4 regions of the Nitratireductor sp. PBL-C9 genome follow, and region 3 is predicted to be linked to each of the others. Evidence: predicted binding sites of a transcription regulator. Region 3 holds the regulator's gene; each other region holds the start of a gene.

Region 1 (7,451 bases), on a different contig from region 3:
GCCCTCTCCCGGCGCCGATTTCACGGAAAGCCGCGCATCGTGCCGCGTCAGAATGTGCTTCACGATGGAAAGGCCGAGGCCCGTCCCCTTCTGGATCCGGCTCGTTTCGATATCCACGCGATAGAAGCGCTCGGTGATGCGCGGGATGTGCTCTTCGGGAATACCGGGACCGAAGTCGCGCACCGTGATCCGCACCTCATCCATCGGGCTTGCCTGTTCGGCCGATACGATAACACGCTCACCGTCACTGCCATATTTGCAGGCGTTTTCGATCAGGTTCTCGAAAACCTGAACAAGCTCATCGGAATGCCCTGCGATCAGCATCGGTTTGACACCGAGCTCCGAAACAAACTCGACATCATTCTCGCCGGCAATGTGACGCATGGACTCCATCACGCCCTTCACGAGCTCCACCACATCGAGTTGCGTGCTCGGCTTCTGATAGGGCTTCATCTCCAGCCGTGACAGCGACAGGAGATCATCGATGAGCCGCGCCATGCGCTGCGTCTGGTTCTGCATGATCTGCAGGAACTTTTCCCGCGCCGCCGGGTCATCGCGGGCCGGACCGCGCAGCGTTTCAATGAAGCCCGCAACGGAGGCCAGCGGCGTGCGCAGCTCATGGCTGGCATTGGCGATGAAGTCCGCCCGCATCCGGTCGATCCGGCGCGCTTCGCTCTGATCCTTGAAGAGCAGGACATAAAGGCCAGTATCATTGCCAATGCGGCTCGCCACCACCCGGTAGGCGCGCTCGACGGGCACCCGCTCCGCATAATTGATCGCGACGGACTCCTCCGCACCCGAGATCACCTTGGCGACCAGCTCATGCATTTCAGGCGCACGGAATTTCAGGCGCAGCGACACGCTCTTCGACACAGGGCCGAACGCAAGATCAGCCGCCTCATTGGCATAGAGTATGCCGCCATTGCTGTCGAAGATGTACAGCGGGTCAAGCACCGCCGCCGCCAGATAGACGGCAGGCAATGAATTGATGTCGCCCTTCTTCGGGCGCGGCTTCTCGGCCTTGCCATTGCTGCGTGCGCCCGCAAAAAGGGCGCCAGCGGCTTTCAGGGCCGATCCGATACGAGCAACAAGACCGCGCTCAACGCCGTCCTGATTTTCCTGCCCATTGTTCTCATTCGCACTCATTACGAAGTCCATTCCCGCGATCGTCAGGCACGCCCGCTTCAGGGTCTCTTGTTATGAAGAAGAATTGTCATTCCGTCTTCACTGCTGGACCTTGTATCAAGCTGCAAATAGCATTGACACTCTCATGATTCAGGATCGGTTTTATGAACAAGCCTTTGGAAAACCCTGCCCTCGAAAAAATCAAACCTTTCAAGCTCACGATTGCAGGCGAGGAAAGGACTTTCGACATTGACGAACCGGACCTTCCTGACTGGGTCAAGGAGCGGGAACTCACAGCCGGCGGTTTTCCATATGACGAAAAAATGGACCGTGACGACTACGAAAAGCAGCTCGAAACGCTGCAGATCGAACTGGTAAAGCTGCAGGCATGGATGCAGAAAAGCGGCGCGCGGGTGATGGCGCTCTTCGAAGGGCGAGACGCTGCCGGCAAGGGCGGCACGATTGCGCGCATTCGCACCTATCTCAATCCGCGCAATGCCCGCAATGTCGCGCTGCCCAAGCCCACCGAGACGGAGCGCGGGCAGTGGTATTTCCAGCGTTACGTCACCCATTTCCCGACGAGCGGCGAATTGGTGACCTTCGACCGCTCCTGGTACAATCGCGGCGGCGTCGAGCCGGTGATGGGTTTCTGCACGCCCGAGCAGCATGAGCAGTTCCTGAACGAAGCGCCCGACTTCGAGCGGGCCATCGTCAATGACGGCATCCATTTCTTCAAATTCTGGCTGAACATCGGCCAGGAAACACAGCTTGAGCGCTTTCATGACCGTCGTCACAGCGCGCTCAAATACTGGAAATTCTCTCCCATGGACGTGGCCGGCATTCAAAAGTGGGACGCGTACTCCCGCGCCCGCGACACCATGCTGGAACGCACCCACAGCGCCCACGCGCCGTGGACGGTGGTACGCGCCAACGACAAGCGCCGGGCACGGTTGGCGGTCATTCGGCGCATATTGCTCGCCATTGCCTATGACGGGCGCGATCTCGACGCCATCGGCCCCGAAGACCAGCTCATCATCGGCACAGGTCCCGGCTTCCTGGATTAACGGCCAGCTGCATTCAGGAACGGCAATGTCGGGCGGAGACGCCCGACACACGACCTTTCGCCCCCTGCCTGAACGCCCGTTTCAAAAACACCGCCGCAGCCAGGCTACGGCACACCGGCCCTTCAGGATCACACCTGACGCTCCTGAACCTTTCCGACCGGCAAATGACCGCGGCTATGCCGCCTGTGCGGTGTTTTCTCCCAGTGATGCGGGGTCCAGTAGAGCTGCCAGATGCATCGCCATGCGGCCACCGACATCAGGCACCAATAGGCCGGCGTCCATACGATCCGCTTCCAGAAGGCGGGTCGCTCGGTCTTCTGCAAGGTCATCCAGCCGAGCAGCAGAAACGCGCCGTGCCCGAGAACCACGTTCACTATATCGATATAGAGCAGCGACTGCTGGAAGGCCTGAAACTCGCCGCCCAGCATCAGATAAACGATGACGCCGAATGCGGTCAGGAAGAAAAAGCCATAAGCCAGCGCCGAGAGCACCATCCCTGCGAACAGAACCTGCATGATCACGAAAGAACCCAGCCCCAGCTCGCGCGCGGTCAACTGCGGATTGCGCATATGGACGAGCCATGTCTGCGCCCACCCCTTGAACCAGCGCGTGCGCTGCGGCAGCCATGTGCGCACATCCGTGGGCGCATCTTCCTGCGTCGGGTTCCAGATGACGCTCGCACGATAGCCGAAGCGGCTGAGACGCGCCCCGAGGTCGGCGTCCTCGGTGACATTATAAGGGTCCCAGCCGCCCGTCGCTTCCAGCGCCACACGCCGGAAATGATTGGAAGTTCCACCCAGCGGAAGCATCAAGCCGGATCGCGCCAGCCATGGAAGGACCGCCCGAAACAGCGCAGCGTATTCCAGCGCGAACATCGCTGAAATCCAGCTCTCCCGACTGTTGGATATGGTCAGCGGCGCCTGTACACAGGCCAGCTTCTCGTCGGCAGTCTCGAAAGCGTTCCAGGCCTCCACCAGCTGGAACGGATGCGGCCTGTCTTCCGCATCATAAAGCGCCACAAAATCGCCGGAGGTCATCGGCAGGGCGTAGGAAAGCGCTTTTGGCTTTGTGCGCGGGCCGCCCGCCGGCACCTCAATCACTTCGATATAGGGGCGCAGCTCCTGCGCCCGAAGCGCTGCAAGCGTTTCATGGTCATCCGCCTCGCAGACCAGCTTGATTTCCAGCTTGGCGCGCGGCCACACGATCTTGCCAAGCGACATCAGAAGATCGGGAACGATCTCGGCTTCCTTGTAAAGCGCCACCAGAACCGAATAGACCGGCATGTCAGCCGGCCCGATCGTGGTGAAGCGCGGCCCCGGCGAACGTTTGACACCCAAACCGACAACCACCCGCAGCAAGACGCAGGAAAGGAACGCCAGCGAAAACGCGCCATGGAGCACCAGCAGCGTGGCAGAAGGCGCAAAGACGGCCGCAAAAAGCAGCGACACCACCGCAGCCCCGAGCGCCGCCCCCTGCCAGGCATTGACCACAATGCGCGCCGACATCTCCGGTGCTTCCCTGAAAAGCCGCTCCGTGGCGACCCGCATCAGTCTGCCCCGCGAGCGCCTGGTGATCGCATCCCGCAATGCGCTGGGCTGCACCACGCGAATGCGCTTCGATGCGCGCGGATACCGTTCCACGAAAGAGTGCAATGCGGGAATGTTGAGCTGGTCGGGCGCGATCAGGACAACGGACTGCCCCCGCGCATCGACGGAAAGGCTGACCCGCGCGCCACCACGCTGCGCCAGCGCCGCCAGCCCCTGCCACCCACGCATGACAAGCGCGTCAGCATCGGGATTGGCCAGAAAGGCCAGCCCCAGATTGTCTGCCAGCGCCCGAAAAAGCGCATGTTCAGGCACCAGACCGGACGCAAGCAGCTCCGTCTGAAACGAAACGCCGGCAAGCTTCGCCCGCGCCTCAATGCCGTGCGCTTCCGCTTCGGTGATCGAAAGTGTCTTGAGAATGGGCAGCCAGTCAGCGGCTGGCGATGGTGTTGTAGCGTCAGGCATTTCGCCTGCCCCACCAGAACGATCTGAACCAGATAAATGGCCAGAGGCCCGGTCTGTCTTTGATGTGTTCATCAGATGGTCCATGACAACCACCTAATTCAATGTGGACGCGTTGCTCTCGGTAAAACTGAAACTTCGTTTTCTATGAAATCCGGGCCCAAACGGCCAAAATTCAAAACACAGTAGCGATACGAAAACTCTCCCAACAATCGAACGATCCATTCACCTCACCATTGAATGATTAATCCATCAATTCGATTTCCCCGCATTTCAGTCTGGATAAATCACCAATCACAGTCAACCAGAAATAGCACTCTGAAAGAAAGGCACGCCCTAGTCGAAGACGCCGCAGCGAATGGCTTCGGCAACCGCATGCACGCGATTGGCCGCCCCTAGCTTTGTCTTGGCATTCAGCAGGTGTTTTTCCGCCGTATGCTCGGAAATACCGAGTATCTGCGAAACCTCCCATTCGGATTTTCCGAAAGCCGCCCATTCGAGACATTCTTTCTCTCTCGGCGTCAGGCGCGGCGCTTCCCCAAGGCGATAAAGCGTGTGACCGGGACCAAGCTTTCTCTTGGCCTGCTCGATGTGATGCGTGACCTCGTCATGATCGATGCACAACCGCTCGGAGATTTCACAATGAGAGCGACCACGGGCGGCGAGCTGAAGGCATTCCTTTTCAAGCATGTCCAGGTCGCCATATCGATCCGCGCCGCGCAACCCGAGCGCATGGGCAACGGCACAGGTTGCCGCGAAAGAGACGACACCGAGATCCTTCTTGGAAAGCTCGGCCTCTTCCCCTCCGAAAGACATGATGATCTGGCTGCCTTCGAGGGTAGGAAAAGACATCGCAATGCCGTCAACCAGCTTGAACCCCCTGGCCTCGCTCATCATTTTCGATGTCTGACGGGTTTCCTCGACATCATTCAGGATATCGCGCCACAAAACGGCATTTCCGCTTTCGCGGACATGTTTTACGATCGGGTCATGAAAAATGTATCCGCGCGAGACATATCGGTCGATCCATTCCTGGGGCCAGCTGCTCAGAACGAGGTGCCCAACCTGGTCTCCGGGTGCGGCTCCTCTGGGCGGCAGCGTCCCCGCACACACCGTATGCAGCCCGAAACGCTGCGTAAAAGCGATCAGGACGTTGCAAATCGCTGCCGGTGTCTGCGCCTTCTGGATAGCGTCAACAAAAACCCGCGTTTCCCGGAAATCACCCATACATGCCTGTCCCTGCCCCACATTCCTCGCGACTCACCCCCAGAATGCGGACAATTCGCCTTTGTCTTAAACAATAAAGCCTATCGGTAATAACAATGGAATTGTTCCATAGACAAAAAAAATCAGTAGAAGCAACAAAACATAATTCGTCGGCTACTATTCTATGAGAAAAATGCTGCACCGCAACAAGGCAATCCTTGCAATCATTTTGACGCTTGCATCAATACCTGCAGCGGCAGAAGAAGCGACGCCACCAGCCTTCACGGATCCAAAGCAGCAGCTGTCAAAACCGGATATTTCATCGCTTTCCAGGCTGCGGTTTCTCACAACGGTCGATTTTTATCCGTTCAATTATCTGGACGAGGAAAACCGGATCAGTGGCGTTCACATCGATCTCGTTCGACAGATATGCGGCGTGCTCGGCATCTCGGAACGATGCCAGATACAGGCGCTGCCATGGAATGAAATCGGTCCGGCGATTGAAAACAGTCGCGCCGAAGCCGTCATCGCCGGACTGGCGATCACCGAAGAGAACCGCGAGCGCTATCTTTTCTCGCGCCCCTATCTGCGTTTTCCGGCAAGGCTTGTGACGCTTCGCTCGGCCCCTCTGGCCGAACCGCTCCATGAAGCGCTCAAGGGGAAGCGCATCGGCGTCATGGATGAAACCGCCCACGAACTCATGCTGCGCGACCTTTTCACGGACGTGCAACGCGTCGTCTACACGCGAAACGACTGGCTCCACGAAGATCTGAAATCCGAGAAGATCGATGGCATATTCGGCGACGGGGTGAAGCTGGGCTATTGGCTGGCGAGCAGGGATGCGCAGGACTGCTGCGTCTTTTCCGGAGGCGCCTATTTCGCACCCGAATATCTCGGCCAGGGCCTTGCCGTGGCGGTTCCGAAGGACATGCCGCAACTCGTCGAGGCCATCGACTTCGCATTGCAAAGCATGAATGCGACCGGCGGCTTCACCCACACCTATCTGCGATACTTCCCGGTCGACTTCTACTAGGGGTGCATTGTGATCTAACGTCGGCGAAGGCTGCGGAACGGCAGCACCAGCATCCACACAAGCTGCGCCGTGAAACTGCCGCGATAGTCCGACAGGCCGATCTCGATGTCGTCATGCCCGCGCTTCGGCTGCGCGATATAGGTACCGAAAAGGCGATCCCAGAACGGAAAATTGAACCCGTAATTGGAATCCGTCTCCCGCCTTATGGTCGAGTGATGCACGCGGTGCATGTCCGGCGTCACCAGCACAAGACGCAGGATCCGGTCGAGACCGAGCGGAATCCTCACATTGGAATGGTTGAACATGGCCGTGCCGTTGAGCACGATCTCAAACAGGAGCACTGCCAGAACCGGCGCGCCCAGCAGCACCACGATCGCCGCTTTCCAGAGCATGGAGACGACAATCTCCAGCGGATGGAAGCGCAGCCCCGTGGTCACGTCGAAGCCATTGTCGGCGTGGTGCATGCGGTGGATGCGCCATAGAAGCGGGATCTTGTGGCTTGCCACATGCTCCAGCCAAACGGCGAAATCCAGAATGATGAATGAGATGACGCCGGCAAGAAGCGGATGGACGCCAAGGGCATGAAAAAGCCCCCAGCCCTCCGCCTCGGCCCACATGGCGGCCCCCACGGCGGCGGCGGGAAACACCACCCGCATCATCGCGGACGAGATCAGCACCATTGAAAGATTGGCAAACCATCGGCGCGATTTCAGCGCGCCGACCATTTCGGGTCGCTCGAGCCGCGGCGACCACAACTCGTAAAGCGCCATGATCGAAAAGATGCCGACAAAGGCGAAGAGGCGGATGGCCGCTTCGGAGAAGAGAAAAGAAGTCATGCCGCCATTATTCCGTAGCGCCGTTCAAACGCCAGTCACATGCGCTTGAACGGCCATATGTGTCAGCCGAGCGCCCGCTTGCGCGCCTGCGCCGTGCGCTCGATGGCGGCGGCGACCAGCGGCTCCAGATGCAGCCTGCTGCGCACGATGTGCAGCAGGCGCTTTTCTTCCGGTTCCACAT
Region 2 (7,451 bases), on a different contig from region 3:
GTGCCGGAGTGTGTCGGAAAACGCGCCCGTATCAGCGAAAGACTGCCGGCAGGTTTTGCGGCAGACAGGGCTTGCGGGCGACGACAGACGTCCTGCGATCGAAAGGGTTAAAGGCCCCAACACCATGGACGCATCGCGTAGATGCAGGCGCATAGAACACGCGGACGGGCGTTCCTGTCAATAAAAACATGACAATCATATTCAGGGAAAGCTGCGACCCGTTGGCGCGGCGATGGGAGCATCGGACCGAAAAGCCAAATCCGGCTTCCGGTTGCTCCGATGCTCCATCAATATATCAGAACTTCTTTTACGCAGTTCCGGACGGAAATCCGGTTCCCGCTTTTCCTGGAATTGCTTTAGCCGCCGTGCTTTTCCAGGAATTCCTCCGCGTTCAGCGAGCGGAAGTCGTCCAGTGCGGCGCGCAGCCGGTCATGGTCCCAGTCCCACCAGGCAAGCGCCTGATAGCGCTCGGCGGTTTTGCGGTCGAAACGCTCGCGGATCGGGCGGGCGGGAACACCGCCGACAATCGTGTAGGGCGCGACATCCTTCGACACGACCGCGCCTGCGCCGATCACCGCGCCATCGCCGACGGTGACGCCGGGCAGGATCGTGCAGCCATGGCCAAGCCATGTGTCGTGACCGATCCGCACCATGTTCTCCCGCCGCCATTCGAAGAACTGGGCGTCATGCTCGGCATCCGGCCAGTAATCGCCGGAGCGGTAGGTGAAATGGTGCAGGGTCGGCCGCCATGTGGGGTGGTTCGTGGCGTTGATGCGCACGGCGGCGGCGATGTTGGAGAACTTGCCGATCTGCGCGCACCAGACGCTGCAGTCCTGCGTCATGTAGGAGTAGTCGCCGAACGCCGTTTCCTGCACGCGGGAGCGCTCGCCGATTTCGGTGTAGCGGCCGAGCGTGGACTCGACGACCTTTGCGGTGGGGTGAATGGCCGGCTTTTCCGATAGCTGTTTCATGCCGCTTTCCTGCCTGGTGCGAAGTCGGTGACGTCGATGATGCGGTCGGCGACGATCTCGCGCACATCCTGATCGTGGAAGATGCCGAGAAGGGCGACGCCCGCCTTCTTCTTCTCGTCGATCATGGAAACCACGATTTCGCGGTTTGCCTTGTCGAGCGAAGCGGTCGGTTCATCGAGCAGCAGAACGGGGTGGTCGGTGATGAAGCCACGGGCGATGTTCACGCGCTGCTGCTCGCCGCCGGAGAAGGTGGCGGGCGGCAGATCCCAAAGGCGCTCGGGCAGGTTGAGGCGTTCGAGCAGCATCTCGGCCCTGCCGCGGGCGGTTTCCAGAACTTCGCCGCGCGCGATGAGCGGTTCGGCTACAACGTCGCGCGCGGAAACGCGCGGCACGGCGCGCAGGAACTGGCTGACATAGCCAATCGTGTCGCGGCGGATGGCGATGACGGTGCGCGGATCGGCGGTGGCGAGGTTCACCAGATTGCCGCCATGGCTGACGATTACCTGACCGGTGTCGATGGCGTAGCTGCCATAGATCATCTTGAGGATGGAGCTCTTGCCGGCGCCCGAGGGGCCGCCAAGCACGGCGCATTCGCCGGCGGAGAGCGAGAAGGAGACATCGGACACCACGGGCAGGCGGATGCCGCCCTGGAGATGCATGGTGAAGCTCTTGCAGACTTCGGAGACGACGAGGGGCGTTGCCATGATCACACCTGCAGGATGGAGGAAACGAGAAGCTGGGTGTAGGGCGCCTGCGGATCGTCGAGCACCCGGTCGGTGAGGCCGCTTTCGACCACGTGACCGTCCTTCATGACGATCATGCGGTGGGAGAGAAGGCGGGCGACCGCGAGGTCGTGGGTAACGACGATGGCGGACAGGCCAAGCTCGTGAACGAGGCCGCGCAGGAGATCGAGCAGGCGGGCCTGCACCGACACGTCGAGACCGCCGGTCGGCTCATCCATGAAGACGAGGCGCGGGCCGGTGACGAGGTTGCGGGCGATCTGCAGGCGCTGGCGCATGCCGCCGGAAAAGGCGCGCGGCTGGTCGTCGATGCGGTCGCTGGAGATCTCCACGCGGCCGAGCCAGTCGGTGGCGGTGGCGCGGATGTCGCCATAGTGGCGCTGGCCCACGGCCATCAGCCGCTCGCCGACATTCGCGCCGGCGGAAACCGTCATGCGCAGACCGTCGGAGGGGTTCTGGTGCACGAAGCCCCAGTCGGTGCGCATCAGGAAGCGGCGTTCGGCTTCGCTCATGCGGTAGAGGTCGTGGAAGGCCCCGTCGCGCATGCGGTAGGACACGGTGCCGGAGGTCGGCAGGAGGCGGGTCGAGAGGCAGTTCAGGAGGGTGGTCTTGCCGGAGCCGGACTCGCCCACCACAGCCAGAACCTCGCCCGGCCACAGGTCGAAGGAGATGTCGTTGCAGCCGATACGGTTGCCGTAGAATTTCGAGATGGAGCGAACGCGAAGCAGCGGTTCGTCAGTCATTGGATTTCTCCGCGAATTTTCAAAAGTTTGCGCAGCCCCTCATCCGCCTGCCGACGCCTTCTCCCCGCCGACGGGGAGAAGGAGGAGGGCCGCGATCCGGGCGCTGTCATCGATGCGCTGTCGTTTCTCACGTTGCAGCCTCTTCGCCGGACAGATGTCCGCGATGGCCTTCGGCGCGGCGCGCCTCGCAATTGTCGGTGTCGGAGCAGACGAACATGCGCCCGCCGCGATCATCGAGAACCACTTCATCGAGATAGACATCCGTGCCGCCGCACAGCGCGCAGGGCTCATCGAAGGTCTGCACTTCGAAGGGATGATCCTCGAAGTCGAGGCTTTCGACCCGCGTGTAGGGCGGAACGGCATAGATGCGCTTTTCGCGGCCTGCGCCGAAAAGCTGGAGCGCCTTCGACATGTGCATTTTCGGATTGTCGAATTTCGGCGTCGGCGAGGGGTCCATCACATAACGCCCCTCGACCTTGACCGGGTAGGCGAAGGTGGTGGCGATGTGGCCGTGCTGGGCGATGTCCTCGTAGAGCTTCACATGCATGAGGCCGTATTCCTCAAGCGCATGCATCTTGCGCGTCTCGGTCTCGCGTGGCTCGAGGAAGCGCAGTGGCTCGGGGATCGGCACCTGATAGACGAGCACCTGACCGGCATTCAGCGGTTCCTCGGGGATGCGGTGGCGCGTCTGGATGATGGTGGCGTCGGCGGTGTGGGTGGTGACGTCCACATTGGCGACCTTCTGGAAGAAGGCGCGGATGGAGACGGCATTGGTGGTGTCGTCCGCGCCCTGGTCGATGACCTTGAGCACATCGTCGGTTCCGATCACCGATGCGGTGACCTGCACGCCGCCGGTACCCCAGCCATAGGGCATTGGCATTTCGCGGCTGGCGAAGGGTACCTGATAGCCGGGAATGGCGATGGCCTTGAGGATCGCGCGGCGGATCATGCGCTTCGTCTGCTCGTCCAGATAGGCGAAATTGTACTGGGCGATGTTGTCGGTGTGGGCGTTCATTCGGCGGCCTCCCGGCGCTCGGTGTCTGCGGCTGCGCCCTCGCGGCGCTCCTCGTATTCGCGGCGCATCTGGCGGACCAGACCGAGCTCGGCCTGGAAGTCGACATAGTGCGGCAGCTTCAGGTGCTCGACGAAGCCGGTCGCCTGCACGTTGTCACAGTGCGAAATGACGAACTCCTCGTCCTGCGCCGGTGCGGTGATGTCTTCATCCAGTTCGTTTGCGCGCAGCGCCCGGTCGCACAGCGACATGGCCATGGCCTTGCGCTCCGACTGGCCAAACACAAGCCCGTAGCCGCGGGTGAACTGCGGCGGCACTTTCTGCGAGCCCTTGAACTGGTTGACCATCTGGCACTCGGTGACGCGGATGCGGCCGAGCGTGAGCGGGAAATCGAGTTCCGGCACGTCGATCTCCACATCCACCTCGCCAATGCGGATCTCGCCGGCGAAGGGGTGGTTGCGGCCATAGCCGCGCTGGGTGGAATAGCCGAGCGCCAGAAGGAACCCCTCGTCGCCGCGCGACAGGGCCTGAAGGCGCTGGTCGCGCTCCATGGGAAACTCCGGCGGCTCGCGGGTGATGTCGCCGGGCTCGCGGTCTTCCGGCAGGGAGCCGTCTTCCTCGATCAGGCCTTCATTGGCGAGAATGTCGGACACGCGGGGCATGGCTTCTTCGGCCTCGCTGCGCGCCTCGGGCGCTGCCGGTTCGGCGTCTTCGGCCAGTTCCGGGTCAAGCAGACGGTGCGTGTAATCGAAGGTGGGGCCGAGAAGCTGCCCGCCGGGCAGATCCTTGTAGGTGGCGGAGACGCGCCGCTCGACCAGCATCGCCGCCGTGTCGACGGGGCGCGTATAGCCGAAGCGCGGCAGGGTGGTGCGGTAGGCGCGCAGAAGGAAGATCGCCTCGATCATGTCGCCGCGCGCCTGCTTGACGGCAAGTGCCGCGAGGCCGGTGTCGTAAAGCGAGCCCTCGGACATGACGCGGTCGACGGCAAGCGAAAGCTGGCTGGCGATCTGCTCGAGCGTGATGGCGGGCAGGTTGCGGTCGCCGCGGCGACGGTCGGCCAGAAGCCGGTGCGCGTTCTGGATGGCGGCTTCGCCGCCCTTGACGGCTACATACATGGCTCAGGCCTCCTGGCTGGTAATGCGGGTGGAGCGGGGCAGGGCCGCAAGGCCCTCGCGGCTGACCAGGATCAGGTCGATGCCGCGCGGAAAGCGGGCGTGGTTCTGCGCCCACTGGCGGGTGAAATGACGCGGCATGGGACGGGGCGCGAGGCGCGCCTCGCTCTCGATACCGGGGCCGTCGAGAACCAGTTCCTCGCCGCCCGAAAGATCGCTCACCTGAAGAACGAGCGTTGCCGAACGGTCGGGATATTCCTGCGAGCCCTGGGCGAAGTTCTCCAGCCCGATCAGGTGCTCGGGATCAGCCGCCAGGATGAAATGCGCATCGGCCGGCGTGTTGGCGAGCGGCGCGCCGGTGTGGAAGGCGAGCCAGGCGCGGACCGCCTCATCGCCCGCAAGCGCGGGGTCGAGCCAGATCGGCGTGTCCTGATCGCAAAGCGCCAGCGCGACGGCTGCGGCCTCCGGCGTCAGCGGTGCGGGCGGCTTGGCGAGCGCAATGCCCTTATGGATCGTGCCGGGCTCGGCCATGGCCTGCATGACGGCGCGGAAAATGGTCTGGGCGTCGAAGACCGGGTTCTGGAAACCGCCTTCGATGGCGATGGAATCGAGCGTCATCAGTCCTCTCCGCGAACCATGGTGAAGAAGTCGACCTTGGTGGCTGCCGTTTCGGCGCGACGGGTCGCGTCAGCCTCGATGCGGCGGGCGCGCAGCGGCGCGAGGATCTTCTCCTCGATCCGGGCTTCAAGGTCGGGGTTCTGGCGCAGCGCGTCGATGAGGGCGGCAACCCGCACCTTCATTTTCTCGCGGCCAAGCGCATAGGCGTGGCCAACCTCGCCGCCGGGAAGCTTGACGGTGGCGCGCGTGACGGTGGCTTCGCCGAAGTTGAACGGCGCGCCGCCGCCGCCCATGCGGCCGCGAACGGTCACAAGGCCGGTTTCAGGTCCGCGCAGCGTTTCGGCCTCGTCGGGCAGCCCGGCTTCGTTCCAGAGCTGCATGAGATCGGCGCCGCTCGCCATGGCCAGCACCGCCATCGCTTCGCGCCGCCGCTCGGTGACCGCCTGTCTTTCCTGTCGTGAGACCATGATGTCTCCTTCCTCGTTCGCCAATTTGTCTATTGTTCTAGACAACCAAACATATTATGGGTTTTGCCTAACGGGTGTCCATGACGCGCTGATGACAGCGCAGCCGGGGAGAACGGGATTTTGGCGCAGGCGAAGAAAAAGGAAGCGGTGATCGAGCGGCGCAGCGGCGTTGCGCTCTGGCGGCAGATCGCCGACCGCATGCGGCGCGAGATCAGTGAAGGTCTTCTGGGGCAGGGAGGGCGCATGCCGCCGGAAGTGGCGCTTGCGGAGCGCTTTGGCGTCAACCGGCACACGGTGCGCACGGCGATTGCGGCGCTGGTGCAGGAAGGCGTTTTACGCGCAGAGCAGGGGCGCGGCACCTTTATCGAGGGACGCAGGCGGCTGGCCTATCCCATCCGCAGCCGTACGCGTTTTTCGGAAGGGCTGGCGGGGCAGTCGCGCGGGCTCGCCGCCGATCTGCTCGATCATGCGGTGGAGCCCGCGAGCCTTGATGTTGCAAAGGCGTTATGTCTTTCGCCCGGCGCGCCGGTGATCCGGCTGGAGACGCTTTCGCATGCCGATGGACGGCCCGTTTCCCGCGCCCGTGGCTGGTTCGACGCAGAGCGGTTTGCGGGCATGGCGGAAATTTTTTCGCGAACGCGCTCGATCACGGCCTCGTTCCGGGAACTGGGCCTTGCCGATTATCTGCGCCACAGCACCACTGTAACAGCCCGGCACGCAGAAGCGGGCGATCTGAAAGACCTGCAGCTTTCGCCCGGCGCGATCGTTCTGGTGACCATTGCCATCAATGTGGATGCGCAGGGACAGCCCGTGCAGTATTCCGAGACCCGCTTTGCCGCCGACCGTATCGAGTTGCACATACCCGGCGCGGACGAGACCGGCTGAGAGCGCCCATCACCCACAACTCACCGCGAAGTGACCGCAACGCGAGGTGGTTTGCGTTGATTTGATCCGCCCTGACGTGCTCTATCCCAACGGGTTTCAAACAAGGGCAACAAAGGGGTTTCGCTTGCGCGCACTGCTATTCTCGACTGCACTTCTGGCCATTGGCGCGGTTCCAGCCGCCGCCGATACGACGCAGCCCGATCCCTCGAACTGGGATGCGGTTCTGAAGGATGCGCGTGGCGAAACAGTCTATTTCAACGCCTGGGGCGGTTCGCAGAACATCAACGATTACATCGAGTGGGCGGGTGACGCGCTGAAAGAACGCTACGGCGTCACGCTCAGACATGTGAAGCTTGAGGATACCGCAAGCGCGGTCGCCACCGTGGTGGCGGAAAAGGCTGCCGGTCGCGATACGGGCGGAACGGTCGATCTCATCTGGATCAATGGCGAGAACTTTGCCGCCATGAAGCAACAGGGGCTGATCCTCTCGCCGGGCTGGGCGGAAAAACTGCCGAACTGGGCCTTTGTGGATGTCGAGAACAAGCCGACCATCCGCACCGACTTCACCGTGCCGGTGGAAGGGCTGGAAAGCCCGTGGGGCATGGCGAAACTTGTCTTCTTCTACGACACCGCGCGCATCCATGTGGAAGACCTGCCGCAGGATGCCGACGGGCTGTTGAAATGGGCGCAGGAAAACCCCGGCCGCTTCTCCTATCCGCAGCCGCCGGATTTCATCGGCTCTTCCTTCCTGAAGCAGGTTCTGGCCGAAACGGTCGAAGACCCGGCATTGCTGCAAAAACCGGTCGATGAAGATGCGTTCGATCAGGTGACGAAGCCGCTTTTCGACTATCTCGATGCGCTGAACCCGGCCATGTGGCGCTCCGGCCGTGCCTATCCGCAGAA
Region 3 (7,451 bases):
CCGGTTCCTGCCGGCGAGGAGGCTTTGTGTCCTGGGGACTTCTCCTTACGATCATCGTGTTCATTGGCGTTGTCGGTTATGTGCTCGGCAATGCGCGCGCGAAGAACCAGATCGCAACCGCGACTGAAAAGCCGCATTCGCGGGCGCACTACCATGGCTGGTGGGTGTTTCTTCTTGCGGTTCTGCCGGCGCTGTTCTTCATGGCGGCCTGGTCGGCCGGCAGCTATGCCTATGTGGATCGCGCGGTAAGCGAACAACTGCCTGCGCAGACCGAAGACAGCGCGATTGCGAGCCGTTCGCTGGCGCTGGGCATGGTGCACAATCTTGCCGAAGGCCTGCGCCGGATTGAAGGCGACCCCGCTTTCGCCCAGGTGCCGCAGAGCTTTGAAGAGCTGCGTCCGATCCTTGCCGAACGCGGCGTGGCGCTTGCCTCCGACACGCAGGACTACATGATCCCCATCGCGCTCGATCTGAATGCGATGCAGGACAATGCGGCGATGATCGGCACCGTGCTGGCGATCCTCATCGCACTGGGTGGCGCCTATCTTGGCCTGAGAAGCGTTCGCCCGCGCAGCCGCGCCCGCAACAATGTCGAGCGCGTCATCACCTGGGGCCTTCTGGCCGCATCCACCATCGCCATTCTGACGACGGTGGGCATCGTGTTCTCGATGCTGTTCGAGACGATCCATTTCTTCCGCTCGGTTTCGCTGAGCAACTTCTTCCTCGGAACGGTCTGGGATCCGCGCTTTGCGGCCGCAGGCGCAGAGGCGCAGGAAGGCCAGTTCGGCCTCATCCCGCTTCTTGCCGGCACGGTCTACATCGCCTTCGTGGCCATGCTGTTTGCCGTGCCCGTCGGTCTCATGGCGGCGATCTACATGGCCGAATATGCGTCCAAGCGGGTGCGTTCGGTGGTCAAGCCGCTGCTTGAGGTTCTGGCCGGCATCCCGACCATCGTCTACGGCTTCTTCGCCATGGTCACGGTCGGCCCGTTCCTGCGCGACATCAGCGCGGCGATTGCCGGCGGTCCGGGCTTCATTCAGGCGCAGAGCGTTCTGACGGCCGGCCTCGTGATGGGCATCATGCTCATCCCGTTCGTGTCCTCGCTGTCCGATGACATCATCACCGCTGTTCCGCGCGCCATGCGCGACGGTTCGCTCGGCCTTGGCGCAACGCGGTCCGAGACGATCAAGCGCGTCATCCTGCCGGCGGCTCTGCCGGGCATTGTCGGTGCGCTTCTGCTTACGGCGTCACGCGCCATCGGTGAGACCATGATCGTGGTTCTGGCCGCCGGCGTTGCCGCAAATCTCACGCTCAACCCGTTCGAAGCGATGACGACGATCACCGTCAAGATCGTCAACCAGCTTACCGGCGACCTGGAGTTCACCTCTCCGCAGACGCTGGTGGCCTTCGCACTGGGCATGACCCTGTTCGTGCTCACGCTCGGCATGAATGTCTTCGCGCTCTACATCGTGCGCAAATACCGGGAGCAATACGAATGAGCGACGCTGTCTACAAAGGGGGCAACGCCCCCCGCGCAGCCGCCGCGCGGCGCGACATCGGCATCAAGAAGCGTTATGCGGCAGAGCAGCGCTTCAGGATGTATGGCGTGGCGGCCATCGCCGTCGGCCTCTTCTTCCTGGCTGCGCTCCTGTGGTCGGTGGTTTCCAATGGCTACACCGCCTTCTGGCAGACCTCGATCAATCTGGACGTCACCTTCGCCGAGAGCGTGATCGACCCGAATGGCGAGCGCGCGACCGATCCAAACAAGCTTCTGACGGCCAATTATCCCAAGCTTGCGACCGAAGCGCTTGTGGCGAAACTCGGGGTTGATCCCGAAGACCGCAAGCTGGTTCGCGAAGTGGGCGGGCTCATCTCCAATGGCGTGCGCACGCAGCTGCGCGACATGGTGGTGTCCGATCCCGCGATCATCGGCACGACACGGAATGTTTGGGTGCTGGCGAGCGGCGATGTCGATTCCGCCGTGAAGGGGCAGGTCAATCTTGAGGTGGATGAAAGCCGCCGAAAGGTTTCCGACCAGCAGCTCACATGGATCCGCACGATGGAAGCGGACGGGGTTCTGGAGCAGCGCTTCAACACCGGTCTCTTCACCCGTGGCGCATCAAGCCGCCCTGAAACGGCCGGCATGGGCGTGGCCATCGTCGGTTCGCTCTACATGATGATGATCGTGCTGCTTCTGGCGCTGCCCATTGGCGTTGCCGCTTCGATCTATCTTGAAGAGTTCGCACCACAGAACAAGCTGACCGATCTTATCGAGGTCAACATCAACAATCTGGCGGCCGTGCCGTCCATCGTCTTCGGTCTTCTGGGCCTGGCCGTGTTCATCAACTTCATGCATCTGCCGCGCTCCGCCTCTCTGGTGGGCGGCCTCGTGCTGACGCTGATGACCCTGCCGACGATCATCATCGCAACGCGCGCAGCGCTGCGGGCCGTGCCGCCCTCCATCCGTGCGGCAGCTCTCGGCCTCGGCGCTTCGCGCACCCAGACGGTGTTTCACCATGTGCTGCCGCTGGCCGCGCCCGGCATTCTCACGGGCACGATCATCGGTCTGGCGCAGGCGCTTGGCGAAACCGCACCGCTGCTTCTGATCGGCATGGTGGCCTTCGTGGCTGATTACCCGACCACGCCGCTCGATCCCGCTACGGCGCTGCCGGTTCAGATCTACATGTGGGCGAACGAGGCCGAACGCGCGTTTGTCGAGCGCACCTCGGGCGCTATCATGGTGTTGTTGCTGTTCCTCGCCGTGATGAACATTACCGCCATTATTCTGCGGCGGCGCGTCGAGCGTCGCTGGTAACGGAGTGGAAGGACATGAACATGCTCACTGATGCTGCTGTTGAAGAAGCACTGGATGCGAGCCAGAACTCGGACACCCTCAAGATGCGCGGTGAAGACGTCTGCGTCTTCTACGGCGAGAAACAGGCGCTGTTCGGCGTCAATCTCGACGTGCGCGAAAACCAGGTGACCGCGCTGATCGGCCCCTCGGGCTGTGGCAAATCCACGTTCCTGCGCTGCCTGAACCGCATGAACGACACGATCGACATTGCCCGGATCACCGGCAAGATCACGCTCGATGGCGAGGATATCTACGATCCCCGCATCGATGTGGTGGAGCTGCGCGCCCGGGTCGGCATGGTCTTCCAGAAGCCCAATCCGTTCCCCAAGTCGATCTACGAGAACATCGCCTACGGTCCGCGCATTCACGGTCTGGCGACGAAGAAGTCGGAGTTCGACGAGGTCGTGGAAGCGAGTCTCCAGAAGGCTGGCCTCTTCAATGAGGTGAAGGACCGCCTGCATGAGCCCGGCACCGGTCTTTCCGGTGGTCAGCAGCAGCGCTTATGCATCGCGCGCGCCATTGCCGTGTCGCCGGAAGTGATCCTGATGGACGAGCCCTGCTCGGCGCTCGATCCCATCGCCACCGCCAAGGTGGAAGAGCTGATTGACGAGCTGCGCGAGAACTACACGATCGTGATCGTCACGCACTCCATGCAGCAGGCGGCCCGCGTCTCGCAGCGCACGGCCATGTTCCATCTCGGCAATCTGGTCGAGGAAGGCCCGACGGACAAGATGTTCACCAATCCGGATGACAAGCGCACCCAGGATTACATCACCGGACGCTTCGGCTGACGGCGCGGCAAACGCACAGATAAGGAACCAGACCATGGGCGAGCACACAGTCAGCTCCTTCGATGAGGAACTCGGTGAAATCGACCGCCTCATCCGCGACATGGGCGATCTCTCCGGCGAGATGACGCGCGCTTCCACCAGGGCGCTACTGCACTCCGATACGGCGCTTGCACAGCGCATCATCTCCGATGACACGATCATGGACGCCAAGCAGCGTGACCTTGATGAGCGCGCCATCACGCTCATCGCAAAGCGCCAGCCGATGGCGCAGGATCTGCGCAGCGTCGTGGGCGCCATCCGCATGGCGGCTGATCTCGAGCGCATCGGCGATCTGGCCAAGAACATCGCCAAGCGCGTCGGCGCCGTGGGCGAAAGCGCCACGCCGCGCACGCTTGCGCATTCCATCGACGCGATGGCCGGCCTCGTGCTGAAACAGGTCAATTCGGTGGTCGAGCACTATGTGGCGCGCAATGCCGAGGCGTTAATCCGGCTGCGCGACGAGGATGAGGAAATCGACATTCAGTACACGTCGGTTTTCCGCGAACTCCTCACCTACATGATGGAAGACCCGCGCAACATCACGGCCTGCACGCACCTCCTGTTCTGTGCGAAAAATCTTGAGCGTATCGGCGACCATGTGACCAATATCGCCGAAAATGCCTATTATGTGGTGACGGGGTCCCAGCTTCCGGTCCAGCGGCCGAAGCTTGACGAAACACAGATGACGGTCGAATCCGATGTCTAACCGGCCGTAGACTGCCCGAGGAGAATGCCTGCCATGATTGCCCCCAAGGTCATGGTCGTTGAAGACGACGAACCGCTTTGCGTCTTGCTCAAGTACAATCTGGAAGCCGAAGGCTATCAGGTCGAGATGATCTCTCGCGGCGATGAAGCCGAAGTGCGCCTGCAGGAAAACGTACCCGATCTGCTCGTTCTGGACTGGATGGTTCCGGCCGTTTCCGGCATCGAGCTGTGCCGCCGGCTGCGCATGCGCCCCGAAACGGAGCGCCTGCCGATCATCATGCTCACCGCCCGTGGCGAGGAAAGCGACCGCGTGCGCGGCCTTTCAACCGGCGCGGACGACTATCTGGTGAAGCCTTTCTCGACGCCGGAATTCGTGGCGCGTGTTCGCGCGCTTCTGCGGCGCGCGAAGCCGGAAGTGCTCTCGACGGTTCTTTCGGTCGGGGACATCGTGCTCGACCGTGAATCGCACCGTGTCTATCGCCGCAAGAACGAGATCCGTCTTGGGCCGACAGAGTTCCGCCTCCTGGAATTCATGATGCAGCATCCCGGCCGCGTCTTCTCGCGAAGCCAGCTGCTCGACAATGTCTGGGGCGAGACGATCTATATCGATGAGCGCACCGTGGACGTGCATGTGGGGCGTTTGCGCAAGGCCGTGAACCACGGGCGTCTGCCCGATGTGATCCGCACCATTCGCGGCGCGGGCTATGCTATCCGCGAAGCCTGACAGACGCGATACAGCCATTAAAAAAGCCCCGGTTCGACCGGGGCTTTTTCGTTGAAGCTCTTCGCCCGTTATTTCGTGGCCCGTTATTTCGTGGCGGCGTGTCCGGGGCGGGCATGCTCGTTCTGCGCCACGGCAAAGCTCGTCACCGGCTCGATGGAAGCTGTCAGCTCGCCATTGCTGGTGATGTCCCACTCCAGGATCGCATCGTCATAGACAAGTGCGGGATCCACATAGACGCAGGTGGCGAGAACCTGCGGCGCTTCGGTTTCCAGCTCGCGCATTGCAACCGGCTTCTCCGCCTCGCACTCCTCAAACGTCTCGTAGACCGGGGTGGGGGCGGGCAGTTCCTGGCATTCGCGCGTGTCGCCGGCCCCCACATTGCCTGAGCAGCCGACAATCAAAAGAAGTGCAGCGATGTGTTCCATGGCTTTCTCCTTTCATTGTCTTCACGAAACGGAAGCCATGGATGGTCCGGTTCGCTTATGCCGCATTCGTTTATGTGTGCGTCGCCGTTTAGCGACCGCGTTTCAGAAGGCCCATGATCAGCGAGATAGCGAGCAGGGCGAGGAAGATGTAGAAGAGGATCTGCGCAATGCCTGCCGAAGCGCCGGCAATTCCGCCGAAACCGAGTGCGCCGGCGATGATCGCGACGACAAGGAATATCAGGGCCCAGTATAGCATTCTGTCTCTCCGTTTAGTTATGCCGGTTAAACGTCTGGCATTCGGATTTGGTTCCGCCGGAGAGATTTTGGGCAAAAGAAAAGCCGCCCGGAGGCGGCTTTTTTGAGAAACGCGTGAAGAAGCGGGGGCCTGTCAGGCCGCCGCGTGCGCCTGCTGATCGAAGAAGAGCGCCTGGCTGATGAGCGCCTTGACCATTTCCGGGCTGAACGGCTTGGTCACAAGGAAAGTCGGTTCCGGGCGCTCGCCCGTCAGAAGCCGCTCGGGGAAGGCGGTGATGAAGATGACCGGCACGGTGGCCGTGTCGAGGATCTCGTTCACCGCATCAAGGCCTGAACTGCCATCGGCAAGCTGAATGTCGGCCAGCACCATTTTCGGCTGCGTCTTGGCAAACATTTCGACCGCCTGCTTGTGGGTGCGGGCCGTGCCGACCACGCGATGCCCGAGGCTTTCGACCATTTCCTCGATGTCCATGGCGATCAGGGGTTCGTCCTCGATGATGAGGATGTCTGTCGCCACCTGACGGGAAATCTCCTCGCTGGCTTCGCGCAGCATCGTGTTGATGCCTTTCATATCCGTCTCGAGAATTTCCGCAGCCTCTTCCGGCCGGAAATTCTCTACGGCCACCAGCAGGAAGGCCTGACGCGGACGGGGCGCGAGCGAAGAAAGGTTGCTCATGGCCCGCTTTTCCCATGCCGAGCTCGGCGTGCCTTCGGGGACCGGAACGTCCAGCGTTTCAAACAGCGATGTGAAGAGCCTGAAGAGGGCGATCTTGTCGGTCGATGCCTCGGGAAAGATGCTCGTATCGGCGATCAACGCTTCAAGCGTCGCAGCCACCAGTGCGTCACCGCTGGACTGGGAGCCGGAAACGGCCCGGGAAAAGCGCCGCAGGTAAGGAAGGTGCGGAGCGATACGCGCTGACAGGGTCATGGATTTCAAGTCTCCCTCAAGACATGGCAATGAGAATTAGTGCATTTGTGACGGGTGAAACGCCCCATATGCGAAAATGTTCCCGTCGGAGGGAACGAATTCCGCTCAATGGCGTTTGAAAGCAGACGAGACAGTTGTGGCCCGGGCGATGCGGACGGTTTCGGGTCATTGGGAGACCAGATTTGATGGAAAAAGACAGGGCATGAATTACGGCAAACCAAACACCCGAGGAAGCTTGACCCGGCGCGGCAAGGATGAAGACCCGCTCGGCGCAAACTCAGAGATCGGACGCAAGCTCAGGCAATATTACGACGACCTGGTAACGGAAGATATTCCGGATCGGTTCAGCGACCTTCTCAACCAGCTTGAGCAGAAAAGCGGCGCTGAAACGGCCGGAAACAAGGACTGATATATATGAGTGTTTATCCGGGCTTTCGTGACGATCTACTGGCCGCTGTGCCAAGCCTGCGCGCCTTCGCCGTTTCGCTTTCAAAAAGTGCGGACCGGGCGGACGATCTCGTGCAGGAATCGCTGGTCAAGGCGTGGGACAAACAGAACAGCTATCAGCCGGGCACCAATCTGAAAGCTTGGCTCTTCACCATCCTTCGCAACGAGTTCTACTCGCAGATGCGCAAGCGCAAGCGCGAGGTCGAAGACGCGGACGGTGCGATCACCGGACGTCTGTCGGTGCACCCGGCGCAGGAGGGTTCGGTCGATCTGAAGGACTTCC
Region 4 (7,451 bases), 160 kb from region 3:
AGGGTGGCGTGAACCAGCTCACCCGCGTCATGGCGCTGGCGCTCGCGCCCTATGGCATTCGCGTCAACGCGATCGGGCCGGGCTCGATCATGACCGAGATGCTGGCCAAGGTGAACAGCGACCAGGCGGCGCGCAACCGCATGCTCTCGCGCACGCCGCTCGGCCGCGCCGGCGAGCCAGGCGAGATCGCCTCGGTGGCAACCTTCCTGGCCGATGACGATGCAAGCTATGTGACGGGACAGACGATCTACGCCGATGGCGGACGCCTGCCGCTGAACTACACGGTGGAAGTGAAGCCGGATATCTCCTGACAAAACGGCGTCAGCACCGGTCGGCGATGATGCCCTGCCCTTTTTTCTGCGTAGCGTAACGGCCCTCCTGACAGTGTGTTGTCAGGAGGGCTGTGTCATTCTGCAGGCATTGAAAATGGAGGGTTACCCAAGTGTCTGCCACTTTGCCGTTGCATGCTGTCGTCTGGGCGGAAATTCCGGTCACCGACCTGGACCGGGCGCGCGCTTTCTATGGCGCTGTCGTTGAAAATGAACTGGCGCTGCAGGAAGACGGGCCGAACCCGTTTGCCGTGTTCGCCTCGAAAGACCCGCAGGAATCCATCTCGGGGCACATCTACCCCGGCAAGCCAGCTCCCGAAGGCACCGGGCCGACCATTCATCTCGCAGTCGCAGCGCCGCTTGAAGACGCCATGAAGCGCGTGACGGACAATGGCGGCAAAGTGGTGTCGCCCATCGTCACTATTCCTGCCGGTCGTTTCGTGTATTGTCTCGATCCCGACGGAAACAGCTTCGGAATTTTTGCGTGAGGAGAACAACGCATGCGCCGTGCTGACCGACTTTTTCAAATCGTCCAGCATTTGCGGGGCGGGCGCCTGGTTACGGCGCGTTTGTTGAGCGAGCGTCTCGAAGTCTCGGAACGCACGATCTATCGCGATATCGCCGACCTGCAATCGACCGGGGTTCCCATCGATGGCGAGGCGGGCGTGGGCTATCTGATGCGGGAGGGGTTCGAGCTCCCCCCGCTCATGTTTACCCGCGACGAGATCGTGGCTCTGGTGGCCGGGGCGCGCATGGTGCGCGCCTTCGGCGGCGCAGCGATGGCGCGTGCCGCCGAAGAAGCGCTCATCAAGATCGGAACCGTGCTGCCGGAACCAGAGCGCGACCGGATTGCAAAAACCGAAATTCACACCCCGCGCTGGGTGGTGAGCGACATGGACCGCCAGACCATCGATGCGCTGGAGCGCGCGGTGGAAACGCGCGACGTGCTTGCCCTCGACTACCGCGACGAGGCAGGCCGGACATCGGAGCGCGATGTGCGGCCTCTGGGCCTGTGGTTCTGGGGAAAGGTCTGGACGTTGGTGGCCTGGTGCGAGCTGCGCGGAGATTTCCGCACCTTTCGCATCGACCGCATTGCGGCGATCAAACCGGCAGGGCGCGGGTTCCGGCCAGAGCGCGGCAAGCAGCTTGCCGACTTCTACCGCCGCATGGAAATTCATGAAGCCATGATCGGCAGGGCACAGGCCTGCTGAACCGGAAGCTCTTCTGCAACAGGACGTTCTGCCGCCATCACCCGATACGAAAACAGCCTGATACGAGATCAGGCTGCTCTAATTTCTCCCCGGCAATCCGGGGAGATTATCAGGTATCGCGAATCAGGACTGATCGTCCTCATCATCGTCATTGCTTTCGGTGGAACGCATCGACGAGAGCTTTGCGAAGACAGCTTCTGCGTCGAGTTCCTTCTCTTCCGAGGAGGACGAATCCTGCTCGCCGAGCGGCAGATGCTCGGTCTCGGATGCCGGCAGAAGCGTTTCGCCGGTGCTCTCCTGCGGCGGCAGGTAACGGGCAGCGCGCTGCACTTCCAGATCCAGATCGATCTGCGAGCACAGGCCCAGCGTCACCGGGTCCATCGGCACGAGATTGGGCGAGTTCCAGTGAGTGCGCTCGCGAATGGCCTCAATGGTCGACTTGGTGGTGCCGACGAGACGCGAAATCTGTGCGTCCTTGAGCTCCGGATGATTGCGCACCAGCCAGAGAATGGCGTTGGGGCGGTCCTGACGCTTGGAGAGCGGCGTGTAACGCGGCCCCTTGCGCTTGGTCTCCGGCACACGCACCTTCGGCTCGGAAAGCCGCAGCCTGTGGTTCGAATTGCGCTCGCCCATGGCGATCTCTTCGCGGGTGAGCTGGCCGGTCATGACCGGGTCCATGCCCTTGATGCCCTGAGCGGCGTCGCCATCGGCAATGGCACCAACCTCAAGCGGATGCAGCTTGCAGAACTCTGCAATCTGATCGAACGTCAGCGCCGTGTTGTCGACCAGCCACACGGCGGTGGCCTTGGGCATGAGAAGCGTGTTGGCCATAGTTCAAGAATCCTCTTCCTTCGCCCGCGTCCCTAGCGCGGGCGGTGGTTATAACCACCGATGTTGGGAAATTTCGTCCGCTTTATAAACTGAAACACCCCCCTTACGCAACAAATTGCGCAGCACCCCGGAACGGGGACGTCACCGAACCGTCATTGATCCGTCATCGGCGTGAAACCAAGCCCTCCGATTGTGCCGCTCCTACGGGACTTGAGGGAGTTTTGAACATGCAACGCAACGCGATCATTCTTGCTCTGCTGGCCAGCACGGCTGTCATCTTACCGGCTCAGGCAGAGATGAATTTCAACCGCATCGCCACTTTTGCAGTGGCCGAGAACCTGCCGGCCGATGCCGACAAGGCGACGGAGACCTCTTCGGAAATCATCGCCCGCAGTGCGGACGGCAAGACGCTGATCTATTCTGACAGCCCGCTGGGCGGCGTCGGCTTCGTCGACATCAGCGATGCAGCCGCGCCGAAAGCCGGCGGCGCTGTGATGCTGGACGGCGAACCCACCTCCGTGGGCGTGGTCGGCCAGAAGGCGATTGCGGCAGTGAACACCTCGAAGAGCTTTACCGAGCCTTCCGGCAATCTGGTGGTGATCGACATGGCGGCGAAAACCGCCGAAGCCTCCTGCGCGCTGGGCGGGCAGCCGGATTCGGTCGCGATCAGCGCCGATGGACGCTTTCTGGCGGTCGCCATCGAGAATGAGCGCGATGAAGACCTGAATGACGGCGTGATTCCGCAGATGCCTGCCGGCGACCTCAAAGTGTTCACGCTCACCGACGGCATGCCCGACTGCGACAGCATGAAAACCGTCTCGCTTGCCGGTCTCGCCGAAATCGCGCCGAGCGACCCGGAGCCGGAATTCGTGGATTTCAACGACGCGGGCGAAATTGTCGTCACGCTTCAGGAAAACAACCACATCGCGGTGGTTTCGGCTGAAAGCGGCGCGGTGGTGAACCATTTCGCCGCCGGCAGCATCGACCTCGAACAGATCGACACGCTGGACAATGGCGCAATCGACTTCGATCAGGCGGCAGCCAATGTGAAACGCGAGCCGGACGCCGTGAAGTGGCTCGACAATGACCGCTTCGTGACCGCCAATGAGGGCGATTATGAAGGCGGATCGCGCAGCTTCACCATCTTCAACAAGACGGGCGAGGTTCTGTTCGACAGCGGCAACGATCTGGAATTCCGCGCCGCAGCCGCCGGCCACTACCCGGACAAGCGCTCCGACGCCAAGGGCACCGAGCCCGAGGGCCTCGAAGTCGCGACCTTCGGCGATCAGCGATACATCTTCGTTGCGCTGGAGCGTGCTTCGCTCATCGCGGTCTACCGCGACACGGGCGGCGCGCCGGAATTCGGGCAGGTGCGGCCGTCGGGCATCGGACCGGAGGGTCTGGTCGCCATTCCCGAGCGCAACCTCCTGGTGACGGCCAATGAGGCGGACCTGATCGAAGACGGCGGCGCACGCTCGCATGTGATGGTCTACGAACTTTCCGAGGGCAAGGCCGCCTACCCGACCATCGAATCCGCCATGGACGAGAACGGCGCACCGTTTGGCTGGGGCGCTCTTTCGGGCCTCGTGGCTGATCCGGAAAAGCCCGGCACGCTCTACGCCGTGTCGGATTCGTTCTACGGCAACCAGCCCGCGATCTTCACCATCGACGCGACGCAGACGCCGGCGCGGATCACGAAAAAGACGGTCGTGACCCGCAATGGCGCGGCTGCCCAGAAGCTCGACCTCGAAGGCATCGCCAATGATGGCAAGGGTGGTTTCTGGCTCGCTTCAGAAGGCCGCACCGACCGCCTGACGCCGCACGCGCTGTTCCGCGTCGATGCAAAGGGCGAGATCAAGCAGGAGATCGCACTTCCCGCCGAACTGCTCGCCGTGGAGCAGCGCTTCGGCATGGAAGGCGTGACCGTGGTTGGCGAAGGCGACGACCAGATGCTGGTGATGGCGATCCAGCGCGAATGGAAAGACGACCCGAAGGGTCAGGTGAAGCTGGTGAGCTACAAGCCTGCCTCCAAGGAATGGGCTGCCGTTCGCTATCCGCTGGATGCGGCGGAAAAGGGCTGGGTCGGCCTTTCCGAAATCACTGCGCATGACGGCAAGCTCTACATCGTGGAGCGCGACAACCAGATCGGCTCGTCGGCGAAGATCAAGAAACTCTACAGCGTGTCGCTGGACGGTTTCGCACCGGCTGCGCTGGATGCAGACCTGCCGCTGGTGGAAAAGACGCTGGAGCGTGACCTGCTGCCGGAGATGAAAGCCGCGACGAATGGCTATGTGGTCGACAAGATCGAGGGCTTCGCCATCGACGCGAACGGCACCGCCTATTTCGTGACCGACAATGACGGGGTGGACGATTCGTCCGGCGAGACCATCTTCGTCAATATGGGCAAGCTCAGCGCGACCCACTGACCTGGATCGTTGTTGCGCAATTCCGGACGGGTAACCGGCTTCAGTTTTTCCCGGAATTGCTCTCGCAAACAAAGCCTCCCAGGGCTGAAGGCCCCGGCATCATCGCCGGGGCCTTCCTGTTTTTTTCGAAAGGCGTTTTCGCCGGTGATCAGGACACTTCCAGCACGATCTTGCCGATATGCGACCCCTCTTCCATGCGCTCATGCGCACGCCAGGCCTCGGCCAGCGGGAAGGTCATGTCCATGACCGGGGCGATGCGGCGGGCGGCCAGAAGCGGCCAGACATGCGCTTCCAGCTCTGTTGCGATTATGCCCTTGAAGGCGACAGAACGGGGCCGAAGCGTGGAACCGGTGTGGCTGAGGCGCTTGCGCATGATCTGCGAGAAATCGACCTCTGCCCGCGCCCCCTTGAGGAAGGCGATCTGCACGATGCGTCCATCCATGGCCGCGGCGGTGTAATTGCGCTCGATATAGTCACCACCGATCATGTCGAGGATGACATCCGCGCCATGACCGCCAGTCTCTTCCTTCACGGCCTCGATGAAGTCCTCGTCACGGTAATTGACCGTGCGCACCGCGCCCAGCGACGCGCAGGCGGCGCATTTTTCCGCCGAGCCCGCCGTGGCGATGACCTTCGAGCCAAGGGCTGTCGCCACCTGAATGGCGGTGGTGCCGATGCCGGAGGAGCCGCCATGCACGAGCAGGGTCTCGCCCTCTTTCAGGCCGCCGCGCTGGAACACATTGTGCCAGACGGTGAAGAAGGTTTCGGGGATGGCCGCAGCCTCGGTGAAGCTGAAACCATGGGGCACCGGCAGCGCGTTGGTTTCATGCGTCAGGCAGTATTCGGCATAGCCGCCACCGGGTGTCAGCGCCGTGACACGGTCGCCCACCTGCCAGCGTTTCACCCCCTCGCCCAGCGCGACAACCTCACCGGCGGCCTCGAGGCCCGGCAGATCGGAAGCGCCGGGCGGCGCGGGATAGAGCCCCTTGCGCTGAAACACGTCGGGCCGGTTGATGCCGGCGGCGCGCACCTTGATGAGAATTTCCCCTTCGCCCGGCTTCGGCACATCGCGTTGCTCCGGCTTCAGCACTTTCGGCTCGCCCGGCTCGCTGATCGCCACTGCCGTCATCTTCTCTGGAAGCGCCATATGATTCGTCATGCCCCTGTTGATTTGAAGAACGTCCGACAACACAATCGGCGAGTGATGCACGCGGATCAAGGGCGCGCCTGACAGGATAGCGCATCACCCTGCGGATGGAGGCGATGGGAGAACGCGCAATGGGCATTTTCGACGAGGACGACAAGAAACAGGCGGCCGGCCACCGGATCGGTGAGGACCTGTCGCTGCTCTCCGTAGAGGAACTCAACAAGCGGATTGCGCAACTGAAGGAGGAGATCGTGCGGCTCGAACGGGACATTGAAAGCAAGGGTGCAACCAAGAACGCCGCAGAGGCATTGTTCCGACGGGATTAGCCTGGCGCGAAAGGGTCTTCGGATACCGCAATCGTCGCCCTGAACGACGGTTTTGCGATGGCGGCGACGCCGTTATTCGCGCATAGTGTCAAACGCGTGTCTCGAAGACGCCGCCAGTCTCTTCCCCGGCCTTGCTGACGCCATGATTCGATGGCGAAGGCGCGGTTGAACGACAACCGGCCAATTCGAACGCTACCCCCTTCGGAACCCGTACATGCTGTCACCTCTCGGCTCTATCATTGCGCTTCTTCTGGGCACCGCATTCCTGCTCACGGGATCGGGCCTTCATGGACTTCTGCTGCCACTTCGCGGGCAGATGGAAGGCTTCCCGACGGCCTCTCTGGGCGCCTTGGGCGCTGCCTGGGCGGCGGGCTTTGTCGCCGGCTGCTTCATCGCGCCGCGCATCGTGCGCCGCGCCGGCCATGTGCGGGCCTTTGGCGCGTTTGCGGCCTCGGGCGCGATCATTGCGCTTCTGACCGGGATGTGGGTGGACCCGACCGGCTGGGTCATCCTGCGCATCTTCACCGGCTTCACCATGGCCGGCGCATTCATGGTGATCGAAAGCTGGCTGAACGAGAAATCCACCAATGAAAACCGGGGCACCGTTTTCGGCGTCTACATGATGCTGACCTATGCGTCGCTGACCGCCGGACAGATGACGGTGGCGTTTGGCGATGTGTCGAACACGCTCCTGTTCATGACGACCGGCATCCTGTTCTGCATGGCGCTCATTCCCACCGCCGTTTCCAAGGCGGTGAGCCCGCAGCCGCTGGCGCAGGTGACGCTCGACCTCAAGGGGCTTTTCGTGAACTCGCCGGTGGCATTTATCGGCTGCCTCCTTGTGGGCACGGCCAATGGCGCGTGGGGCACGCTGGGCGCGGTCTATGGCGGCGAGATCGGCATCTCAACGCTTCAGATTGCCACGATGATGAGTATTGCCGTTCTGGCCGGGGCCGCACTGCAGCTGCCGGCCGGCCGGCTGTCGGACCGGATCGACCGCCGCTTCGTGATCGCGGGACTGTCGTTCGGTGCGAGCCTTGTGGGGTTCACGATTTTCCTCACCGCACCACGCGACGGCGCCTATGTGATCGCGATGACGGCGGTCTATGGCGCTTTTGCCTACACGCTTTATTCGATCATCGTCGCCCATGCGAACGACCACGCTTCGCCGGAAGACTTCG

The links. Region 3 encodes PhoB, which activates phosphate uptake and scavenging genes when phosphate is short. Its sites were predicted from a motif close to TGTCATNNANCTGTCAT; they were not measured.
Region 1: a site for PhoB is predicted at 1,212-1,228, ahead of ppk2 (polyphosphate kinase 2). Genes of this name have one in related genera too.
Region 2: a site for PhoB is predicted at 5,744-5,760, ahead of phnF (phosphonate metabolism transcriptional regulator PhnF). Genes of this name have one in related genera too.
Region 4: a site for PhoB is predicted at 2,511-2,527, ahead of ACRTG1_RS20725 (esterase-like activity of phytase family protein). Genes of this name have one in related genera too.

The regions. Positions count from the first base shown of each region.
Region 1 covers NZ_JBPAXW010000002.1:258,624-266,074, reverse strand. The annotation lists gene ACRTG1_RS05195 (ATP-binding protein) at 1-1,146, opposite strand, end outside; gene ppk2 (polyphosphate kinase 2) at 1,290-2,189, shown strand; gene ACRTG1_RS05185 (glycosyltransferase) at 2,318-4,198, opposite strand; gene ACRTG1_RS05180 (helix-turn-helix transcriptional regulator) at 4,532-5,422, opposite strand; gene ACRTG1_RS05175 (transporter substrate-binding domain-containing protein) at 5,586-6,434, shown strand; gene ACRTG1_RS05170 (sterol desaturase family protein) at 6,449-7,270, opposite strand; gene ACRTG1_RS05165 (tellurite resistance TerB family protein) at 7,333-7,451, opposite strand, start outside.
Region 2 covers NZ_JBPAXW010000002.1:240,284-247,734, forward strand. The annotation lists gene ACRTG1_RS05080 (DapH/DapD/GlmU-related protein) at 357-971, opposite strand; gene phnL (phosphonate C-P lyase system protein PhnL) at 968-1,675, opposite strand; gene phnK (phosphonate C-P lyase system protein PhnK) at 1,678-2,454, opposite strand; gene ACRTG1_RS05095 (alpha-D-ribose 1-methylphosphonate 5-phosphate C-P-lyase PhnJ) at 2,582-3,469, opposite strand; gene ACRTG1_RS05100 (carbon-phosphorus lyase complex subunit PhnI) at 3,466-4,581, opposite strand; gene phnH (phosphonate C-P lyase system protein PhnH) at 4,585-5,196, opposite strand; gene phnG (phosphonate C-P lyase system protein PhnG) at 5,196-5,663, opposite strand; gene phnF (phosphonate metabolism transcriptional regulator PhnF) at 5,784-6,548, shown strand; gene ACRTG1_RS05120 (ABC transporter substrate-binding protein) at 6,673-7,451, shown strand, end outside.
Region 3 covers NZ_JBPAXW010000010.1:65,102-72,552, reverse strand. The annotation lists gene pstC (phosphate ABC transporter permease subunit PstC) at 27-1,499, shown strand; gene pstA (phosphate ABC transporter permease PstA) at 1,496-2,815, shown strand; gene pstB (phosphate ABC transporter ATP-binding protein PstB) at 2,830-3,645, shown strand; gene phoU (phosphate signaling complex protein PhoU) at 3,680-4,390, shown strand; gene phoB (phosphate regulon transcriptional regulator PhoB) at 4,427-5,113, shown strand; gene ACRTG1_RS20020 (hypothetical protein) at 5,197-5,538, opposite strand; gene ACRTG1_RS20015 (DUF1328 domain-containing protein) at 5,627-5,794, opposite strand; gene ACRTG1_RS20010 (response regulator) at 5,927-6,721, opposite strand; gene ACRTG1_RS20005 (NepR family anti-sigma factor) at 6,924-7,130, shown strand; gene ACRTG1_RS20000 (sigma-70 family RNA polymerase sigma factor) at 7,136-7,451, shown strand, end outside.
Region 4 covers NZ_JBPAXW010000010.1:220,937-228,387, forward strand. The annotation lists gene ACRTG1_RS20705 (SDR family NAD(P)-dependent oxidoreductase) at 1-311, shown strand, start outside; gene ACRTG1_RS20710 (VOC family protein) at 443-817, shown strand; gene ACRTG1_RS20715 (helix-turn-helix transcriptional regulator) at 830-1,540, shown strand; gene ACRTG1_RS20720 (DUF1013 domain-containing protein) at 1,664-2,371, opposite strand; gene ACRTG1_RS20725 (esterase-like activity of phytase family protein) at 2,599-4,797, shown strand; gene ACRTG1_RS20730 (NAD(P)H-quinone oxidoreductase) at 4,946-5,926, opposite strand; gene ACRTG1_RS20735 (DUF1192 domain-containing protein) at 6,076-6,270, shown strand; gene ACRTG1_RS20740 (MFS transporter) at 6,485-7,451, shown strand, end outside.